2 linked regions of the Nitratireductor mangrovi genome follow. Each later gene encodes a partner of the first gene's protein in a complex. Links are inferred from orthologs where the notes say so. Each region holds a gene or a part of one and is shown in the gene's direction. Other genes may lie near its edges.

Region 1 (5,210 bases):
GCCGGCTTCCGCGGTCGCGATGCGCACGCCGTCGATCGGCGGCAGGACCGGCTGCTTCTTCGGCGCCAGCGGCGAGATGGAGGCTGTCATCGGCGCGACCTCGCGTGACGAAACTATTCGCGGTCGAGCTTGCCGACGGCCTCCTTCAGGGCCTCGTCCGGAATGTCGATCTCGGCCTTCTCGCGCAGGCCCTTGACCGCGTCGAAATAATGCTCGCGCAGCAGGATCGAGCGAACCTGGTCCTTCACCTTGTCGAATGCCGGCGGCTGCTGGACGCGCTTGTCCTCGACCTTGATCACGTGGAAGCCGAACTGGGTCTCGACCGGTTCCTTGGAGAAAGCGCCGACCTCGAGCGCGAAGGCGGCCTTCTCGAACTCCGGAACCATCTGGCCGGGGCCGAAATAGCCGAGATCGCCGCCCTGCGCGGCGGCGCCGTCGGTCGATTTTTCCTTGGCGATTTCCTCGAAATCGCCCCCGTCCTCCAGCGCCTTGATCACCGCGTCGGCTTCTTCCCTGGTTTTCACCAGAATGTGACGGGCGCGGATTTCGTTGACCGGCGGCGTATTGGCGATTTCCTGGTCGTAGCGGGCGCGGATGGTCTCGTCATTGACCTGCGAGGCGACGTTCTCGTCGACGAAGGCGCTGTGCAGCGCGCGGTCGCGCAGGAAAGCCATGCGGCGCTGGAAATCCTCATTGTCGCCGAGGCCGGCTTCTTCGGCGGCGCCCGCCAGAAGCCGGATTTCGATGATCGCCGACAGAGCAGCGGCGCGCCGCTGCTCGGCCGGAAGCTGGCTGAATTGCGGGTCGAGATCGTTTTCGGCGATCGCCAGATCGCCTTCCGTGATCGGCGTACCGTTGACGGTTGCGACCACATCCGCCGCCGCGCCGAGGGAAAGGCTCGGCGCCGTCATTGCGAGGCCCAGGGCGATTCCGCAGGCGATCAGCGGGCGGAAGGCGAAGGGAACGGGCATGAAACGTCTCCAGAAAGGTTGCGCGGCCAGTAACGGCTCTTGCGCTGGAATGAGGCGAAAATCCGCGTGTCAGAGGGCGCTCGCATCAAGTTGACATCACGGGAGCCCCCTCTTATCTGTCCTTCGTCTTTGCGTCCAGAACCCTTTTCCGGGCGCTTTTTTGATATAGATGATCCGCCCAAATCGCGATCGTAAGCACGTTCCGGCCCCCGCGTCGGAAAAGAATTGATCGAAAGGACCATTTGATGGTCAGCCTCGGTGTCTTCGCCCGAAAGATATTCGGTTCCGCCAACGACCGCCGCATCAAGGCGCTGCGTCCGCGCGTCGAAGCCATCAACGCGCTCGAAGCCGAGATGCAGGCGCTGACCGACGACCAGCTGCGCGCCCGCACCGACGAACTGCGCGAGAAGGTGGCCGCCGGCACTTCGCTCGATGACCTTCTGGTGCCGGCCTTCGCGACCGTGCGCGAGGCGGCGAAGCGCGCGCTCGGGCTGCGCCCGTTCGACGTGCAGCTGATCGGCGGCATGGTGCTCCATGAGGGCTCGATCGCCGAGATGAAGACCGGCGAGGGCAAGACGCTCGTCGCGACCCTGCCGGTCTATCTCAACGCGCTTTCAGGCAAGGGCGTCCACGTCGTCACCGTGAACGACTACCTCGCCCGGCGCGATGCGGAGTGGATGGGCAAGGTCTACGCTTTCCTCGGCCTGACCACCGGGGTCATCGTCCATGGCCTCTCCGACGAGGAGCGCCGCGCCGCCTATCAGTGCGACGTCACCTACGGCACCAACAACGAGCTCGGCTTCGACTATCTGCGCGACAACATGAAATACGAGCGTGGACAGATGGTGCAGCGCGGCCACAATTACGCGATCGTCGACGAGGTCGACTCGATCCTGATCGACGAGGCGCGCACGCCGCTGATCATTTCCGGCCCTCTCGACGACCGCTCCGATCTCTACAACCAGATCGACGGCTTCATCCCCAGGCTCGAGGCAGACGATTACGAGATCGACGAGAAGCAGCGCACCGCGACCTTTACCGAGCAGGGTACCGAGAAGGTCGAAAGCCTCTTGCGCGATGCCGGCATGCTGAAGGGCGATTCCCTCTACGACGTCGAGAACGTCGCCGTCGTCCATCACATCAACAACGCCCTCAAGGCACACCGCCTGTTCGCCAGGGACAAGGATTACATCGTCCGCAACGACGAGATCGTCATCATCGACGAATTCACCGGCCGCATGATGCCGGGCCGCCGCTATTCGGAAGGCCTGCACCAGGCGCTCGAGGCCAAGGAGCACGTGACGGTCCAGCCCGAGAACCAGACGCTCGCCTCGGTCACGTTCCAGAACTACTTCCGCATGTACGGCAAGCTTGCCGGCATGACCGGCACGGCGGCGACCGAGGCCGAGGAGTTCGGCAACATCTACGGGCTCGGCGTGTCCGAGATCCCGACCAACCTGCCGGTGGCGCGCGCCGACGAGGATGACGAGGTGTACCGCACGGCCGAGGAGAAGTTCCGCGCGATCGTGCGCGAGATCAAGGAGGCGCACGGGCGCGGCCAGCCGATCCTGGTCGGCACGACATCGATCGAGAAATCCGAGCAATTGGCCGACGTCCTGCGCAAGGAGGGGATCGGGCAGTTCGAGGTCCTGAACGCCCGCCACCACGAACGCGAGGCGCAGATCATCGCCCAGGCCGGCAAGCCCGGCGCCATCACCATCGCCACCAACATGGCCGGCCGCGGCACCGACATCCAGCTCGGCGGCAATGCCGACATGCGCATTCAGCAGGAACTGGGCGACATGCCCGAGGGTGCCGAGCGCGAGGCGGCGGAAAAGGCGATCCGCGACGATATTCTCAAGCTCAAGGGCGAGGCGCTGGCCGCCGGCGGCCTCTACGTGCTGGCCACCGAGCGCCACGAAAGCCGCCGCATCGACAACCAGCTGCGCGGCCGCTCGGGCCGCCAGGGCGACCCCGGCCGGTCGAAGTTCTTCCTGTCGCTGCAGGACGACCTGATGCGCATCTTCGGCTCCGACCGCATGGATGGCATGCTGCAGAAGCTCGGCCTCAAGGAAGACGAGGCCATCATCCATCCCTGGATCAACAAGGCGCTGGAAAAGGCGCAGAAGAAGGTCGAGGCGCGCAACTTCGACATCCGCAAGAACCTCTTGAAGTTCGACGACGTCATGAACGACCAGCGCAAGGTGGTGTTCGAGCAGCGGATCGAACTCATGGACGGCGAGAACATGTCGGAGACCGTCGCCGAGATGCGCCAGGACGTCGTCGACGATCTGGTTGCGCGCAACATCCCCGAAAACGCCTACGCCGAACAGTGGGATGTCGACGCGCTGAAACAGGGCGTCTCCGCCTATCTCAACCTGGATTTGCCGGTCGACGAGTGGGCCAAGGAAGAAGGCATCGACGAAGAAGCGCTCCGCGAGCGCATCACCGAGGCGGCCGAAAAGGCCGCCAGGGAACGCGCCGAGCGCTTCGGCCCCGAGATCATGGCCTATGTCGAGAAGTCGATCCTGCTTCAGACGCTCGACCATCTCTGGCGCGAACATCTGGTCAACCTCGACCATCTGCGCTCGGTGATCGGGTTCCGCGGCTATGCGCAGCGCGATCCGCTCAACGAATACAAGTCCGAGGCGTTCGAACTGTTCCAGGCCATGCTCGGCAATCTGCGCCAGGCGGTAACGGCGCAGCTGATGCGGGTTGAACTGGTGAAGGAGGCCGCCGACGCCCCGCCGCCGGAGGTGCCGCAGGGCGAGGGCCATCACCTCGACGCTACCACCGGCGAGGACGATTTTGGCGGCGACGATGGCGGCGTGCTGGCGACCCTGCAGGCGTCGCGCAACGTCGCGCCGGAAGACCGCGATCCGGAAAATCCGGAGAGCTGGGGCAAGGTCGGCCGCAACGAGGCCTGTCCTTGCGGTTCCGGCAAGAAGTTCAAGCACTGCCACGGCGCTTTCGTCTAGGCGCCGCGCCCCGCCGCAATCGCCCGCTGGCGAGAATCCGTTAAGGTTAGCCGAACGTTAAGGCTTGTCGCGCATCCTTCGCTCGCTCAACGGGGGTCGAAAGGGCGCTACGGGTGGAGAACGGCAGGGACAGGGCGCGCGACGAGCCGCCGGGCGGCGCGGTTCCCAGGGGATGGGACAAGGCGTCGCTTGCCGGCATGGTTGGTGCTGCGGCGGACTGGGTGTGGGAAACCGACGCCCGGCATTGCTATACCCATGTCAGTGAAGGCTGCCAGGCTGCAACCGGCATCAAGCGTTCGTCGATCATCGGCCGCTCGCGGCTTGATACGCTCGATCGCGAGGCGTCCTCGCCTGAGGCGGCTGCCGCGCACCGGGCGGACCTTGCGGCGCACCGGCCATTTGGCGATTTCCTGGTCACGCTTGGCGCCGCGCGTGCCGAATGTCGGCACGTCCTCCTCTCCGGCGTTCCCCGTTTCGATCGCAAGGGGCGGTTTGCCGGTTATCGCGGTTTGGCCCGCAATGTCACGCCGCTTTTGCGACAGGTTCATCGCGAGCCCGAACGGCGTGCTGTCGAGAATGATCCTGCCGGCACGGATCTGGAGGAGACGAACGCCGAACGGCTGATGGCGGCGCTCAACGTCATGGAAGACGCCTTTGTCTACTATGACCGGGACGATCGCATCGTGCTCTACAACGAGGCGCTCGTCACCATGTATGCCGGCCTTGAGGACGTCATCCGCACCGGGCTTCACGTCAGCGAGTTCGTCGATGCCGGCCTCGATCGTGGTTTGTGGAGCACCGGCGAGTACAGCCCGGCCGAATGGCGCGACGCCTATCTCGCCGGACGCGGAGAGGCCGGGCATGGGCCGACGATGCTGCAATTCGCCGATGGCCGCTGGGTGCTGCACCGGGAGCTGCGCACCGACGACGGCGGCCGCATGGGCATCTGCACCGACGTCACCGAACTCAAGCGGCGCGAGGAAGCCGCCGAGGGCGCCCGCGCAGAGGCGGAGGCGGCGAAGGCGAGGCTGCAGGCGGCGATCGATGCCCTGCGCGACGGCTTCGTGCTCTGGGACGCGGACGACCGGCTCGTCGCCTGCAACGATGCGTTCCGCGGCCAGTTCGCGTTCCTGCCCAACCTTGCCGTCGGCAGAACCTTCGAGGAGATGCTGTACGAATTCGCGCAGACCGGTGTCGTGAAGGATGCGGTCGGTCGCGAAGAGGAGTGGGCGCGCGAACACGCCGCGAGCCGAGTCCGGGA
Region 2 (3,361 bases), 2.4 Mb from region 1 along the record:
ACGCTGGAGCATCGACATGAAACTCAACGAACTGCGCGACAAGGAAGGCGCGACCCAGTCGCGCAAGCGCGTCGGGCGCGGCATTGGTTCGGGCCTCGGCAAGACCGGTGGGCGCGGTGTGAAGGGCCAGAAGTCCCGTTCCGGCGTCTCGATCAACGGGTTCGAGGGCGGCCAGATGCCGCTTTACCGCCGTCTGCCCAAGCGTGGCTTCAAGGTCCCGTTCCCGAAGGACTTCAACATCGTTTCGCTGGCCCGCATCCAGCAGGCGGTCGACGCCAAGAAGCTTGATGCCAAGAAGCCGGTGACGGCCGAGGCGCTCGTCGAGGCTGGCGTTATCCGCCGTGTTCGCGATGGCGTGCGTCTGCTCGCCGATGGCGAACTCAAGGCCAAGGTGACCTTCGAAATCGCCGGCGCCTCCAAGGCCGCCATCGAGAAGGTCGAAAAGGCCGGCGGTTCGGTGAAGCTGCCGGAAAAGCCTGCCGCCGAGTAACCGGTTTCCGGTGCGACCAATAGCGGCGGCCCCTGGCCGCCGCTTGCATCCTGGGCGGCTGGGGCCTATCTCGGGGCTTCGGCGCACGCGTCGTCCGCGACGGACGGGTCAGGAAGCGTGACGAAGCGGAGAACTTTTCATGGCGTCTGCTGCTGAGCAACTTGCCTCCAATCTGAACTTCGCTGCCTTCGCCAAGGCCGAGGATCTGAAGAAGCGGATCTGGTTTACCCTTGGCGCATTGCTCGTCTACCGCCTCGGCACCTATATCCCGATCCCGGGGATCAATCCCGATGCCTTCGCGCAGGCGTTCGAGCAGCAGTCGGGCGGCGTTCTCGGCATGTTCAACATGTTTGCCGGCGGCGCCGTCGAGCGCATGGCGATCTTCGCCCTCGGCATCATGCCCTACATCTCCGCTTCCATCATCATGCAGCTGATGACGTCGGTGATCCCGACGCTCGAGCAGTTGAAGAAGGAAGGCGAGCAGGGCCGCAAGGTCATCAACCAGTACACCCGCTACGGTACCGTCCTGCTTGCGACGGTTCAGGCCTACGGTATTTCTGTCGGACTCGAGAGTGGTACCGATATCGTCACCGATCCCGGCTGGTTCTTCCGCATCTCCGCCGTCATCACCCTGGTTGGCGGCACCATGTTCCTGATGTGGCTCGGCGAGCAGATCACCGCTCGCGGCATTGGCAACGGCATCTCGCTGATCATCTTCTCCGGCATTGTCGCAGGGCTTCCCTCCGCCCTGGGCGGTACCCTCGAACTGGGCCGCACCGGAGCGCTGTCGACCGGCATCATTCTGGCCATCATCGTGCTGGCGATTGCGGTGATTGCGCTCATCGTGTTTTTCGAGCGTGCCCAGAGGCGGCTCCTGATCCAATATCCCAAGCGCCAGGTCGGCAACCGCATGTTCCAGGGCGACACGTCGCACCTGCCACTGAAGCTCAACACCGCCGGGGTCATTCCGCCGATCTTCGCATCGTCGCTGCTGCTCCTGCCGGCGACGCTTGCTGGTTTCTCGGATACCTCGACATTGCCTGGCTGGGCAGGCGCGATCCTCGCCACGCTGGGGCACGGGCAGCCGCTCTATATGGTGCTTTATGCCGCCATGATCGCCTTCTTCGCCTTCTTCTATACAGCGATCGTGTTCAATCCGAAGGACACCGCCGATCAACTGAAGAAGCATTCCGGCTTCATTCCGGGCTATCGTCCGGGTGAACGGACGGCCGAGTACATCGATTATGTCCTGACCCGTATCACCGTCGTCGGCGCGATCTATCTCGTGCTGGTCTGCCTGCTGCCGGAGTTCCTGATCTCGGCGACCGGAGTGCCTTTCTACCTCGGTGGCACATCACTGCTGATCGTGGTCAGCGTGACGCTCGACACGGTATCACAGGTCCAGGGGCACCTGATCGCGCACCAATATGAGGGGCTGATCAAGAAATCGAAGCTGCGCGGAGGAAAGAGGGGGAGATGAGGCTGATATTGCTCGGTCCGCCGGGTGCGGGGAAGGGGACGCAAGCACAGCGGTTGGTCGAGAAGCACGGCATTCCGCAATTGTCGACCGGCGACATGTTGCGGGCCGCGGTCAAGGCCGAAACCGAGGTCGGCTTGCGCGCCAAGGCAGTGATGGAAGCCGGCGAACTCGTCTCCGACGCCATTGTCAACGCTATCGTCGCCGAGCGCATCGATCAGGATGATTGCGCCGGGGGCTTCGTCCTTGACGGCTATCCGCGAACGCTCGCGCAGGCCGACTCAGTCGAGGCCATGCTGGCCGACCGCGGATTGAAGCTTGACGCGGTCATCGAACTCGTGGTCGACGACAAGGCGCTGGTGGGACGAATTGTCAAGCGGGCCGAAGAGGCACAGGCCGCCGGGCAACCGGCGCGCAAGGACGACAATCCCGAGGTGTTCGACGAACGCCTGCGTGAATATTACAAGAAGACCGCGCCGCTGATCGGCTACTATTATGCCAAGGGCATGCTCAAGGGCGTCGACGGCATGGCCTCCATCGATGAGGTCACGGACGCGATCGAAGCCCTGCTTGCCGAGGTCGTGCGCGGAAACTGAACCGACCCGGTTGACGGCAGGCGCGCCTTGGACTATAGCGGCGCGTCTCCCATCAGACGTTTGGTCGGCTGGGCCTTCAAGGCTCGGCCGTTGCTTTACGTGATGGAACATCCCGCAAGGGCCGGCCTCCACCGGACGCGGGTCAGTCGCAAGCGCCGGCGCTGCCGGCCTACATGGAGAAAGAGATGGCTCGCATAGCCGGCGTTAATATTCCGACCAACAAGCGCGTCGTTGTCGCGCTTCAGTACATCCACGGCATCGGCCCCAAATTTGCCGCCGACATTGTCGCCAAGGCGAACATTCCGACCGACCGTCGCGTCAACGAATTGACCGACGCGGAAGTCATGCATATCCGCGAGACGATCGACCGCGAATATCAGGTCGAGGGCGATCTTCGCCGCGAAGTCTCGATGAACATCAAGCGTCTGATGGATCTTGGCTGCTATCGCGGTCTTCGCCATCGTCGCTCCCTGCCGGTCCGTGGCCAGCGTACGCACACCAATGCGCGCACCCGCAAGGGCCCGGCCAAGGCGATCGCCGGCAAGAAGAAGTAAGGCAGTCGGCAATCGGCAGTAGGCAATCGAAGCAATCCGACTGCCCCCTGCCCAATCCTGACTGCCGTGAGGTGTAGCCGCTGGCATTACGGCGGCGTCGATATCGAACGAAAGGACCAAGATGGCCAAGGAAGCCGCTCGTGTTCGCCGTCGCGAACGCAAGAACATCTCGTCGGGCGTGGCTCACGTCAACTCGACCTTCAACAACACCATGATCACGATCACCGACGCGCAGGGCAACACG

What was found. The genes of interacting proteins can lie anywhere in the genome.
Region 2: the proteins of secA (region 1) and secY are in contact, whole or in part, in a crystal structure (PDB 3DIN), measured with the Thermotoga maritima proteins. The link is inferred for Nitratireductor mangrovi from one-to-one orthologs. Residues at the interface, in WP_004082002.1 of Thermotoga maritima: Glu261, Ala262, Arg263, Lys300, Ala301, Arg302, Thr303, Ile304, Ile305, Leu323, Tyr324, Asp325, Pro326, Val329, Ser330, Tyr333, Ile336, Lys340, Phe345, Val349, Glu363, Phe364, Tyr374, Ser375, Gly376, Gly377, Glu393, Ile395, Thr482, Ser483; in WP_004081795.1 of Thermotoga maritima: Glu108, Gly109, Glu110, Glu111, Ala236, Glu237, Arg238, Arg239, Ile240, Thr241, Ile242, Gln243, Tyr244, Ala245, Arg246, Arg247, Val248, Thr249, Gly250, Arg251, Arg252, Val253, Tyr254, Gly256, Ala257, Ser258, Thr259, Tyr260, Leu261, Pro262.

What each region holds. Positions count from the first base shown.
Region 1 is NZ_CP042301.2:3,388,422-3,393,631, reverse strand. Bases 908-4,149 are described here. They hold secA (preprotein translocase subunit SecA), read left to right. Parts: upstream 908-1,216; coding sequence 1,217-3,949; downstream 3,950-4,149. Other genes in these bases: FQ775_RS16495 (PAS-domain containing protein), read left to right, coding at 4,063-4,149; FQ775_RS16505 (peptidylprolyl isomerase), read right to left, coding at 908-971. Also shown: bifunctional glutamate N-acetyltransferase/amino-acid acetyltransferase ArgJ, read right to left, coding at 1-90; more of FQ775_RS16505, read right to left, coding at 114-907; more of FQ775_RS16495, read left to right, coding at 4,150-5,210. UniProt on the Escherichia coli protein: Required for protein export, interacts with the SecYEG preprotein conducting channel.
Region 2 is NZ_CP042301.2:966,394-969,754, forward strand. The notes cover bases 1-2,799. They hold secY (preprotein translocase subunit SecY), read left to right. Parts: upstream 1-629; coding sequence 630-1,970; downstream 1,971-2,799. Other genes in these bases: rplO (50S ribosomal protein L15), read left to right, coding at 17-490; FQ775_RS04725 (adenylate kinase), read left to right, coding at 1,967-2,563; rpsM (30S ribosomal protein S13), read left to right, coding at 2,749-2,799. Also shown: more of rpsM, read left to right, coding at 2,800-3,117; rpsK (30S ribosomal protein S11), read left to right, coding at 3,239-3,361. UniProt on the Escherichia coli protein: The central subunit of the protein translocation channel SecYEG. Consists of two halves formed by TMs 1-5 and 6-10.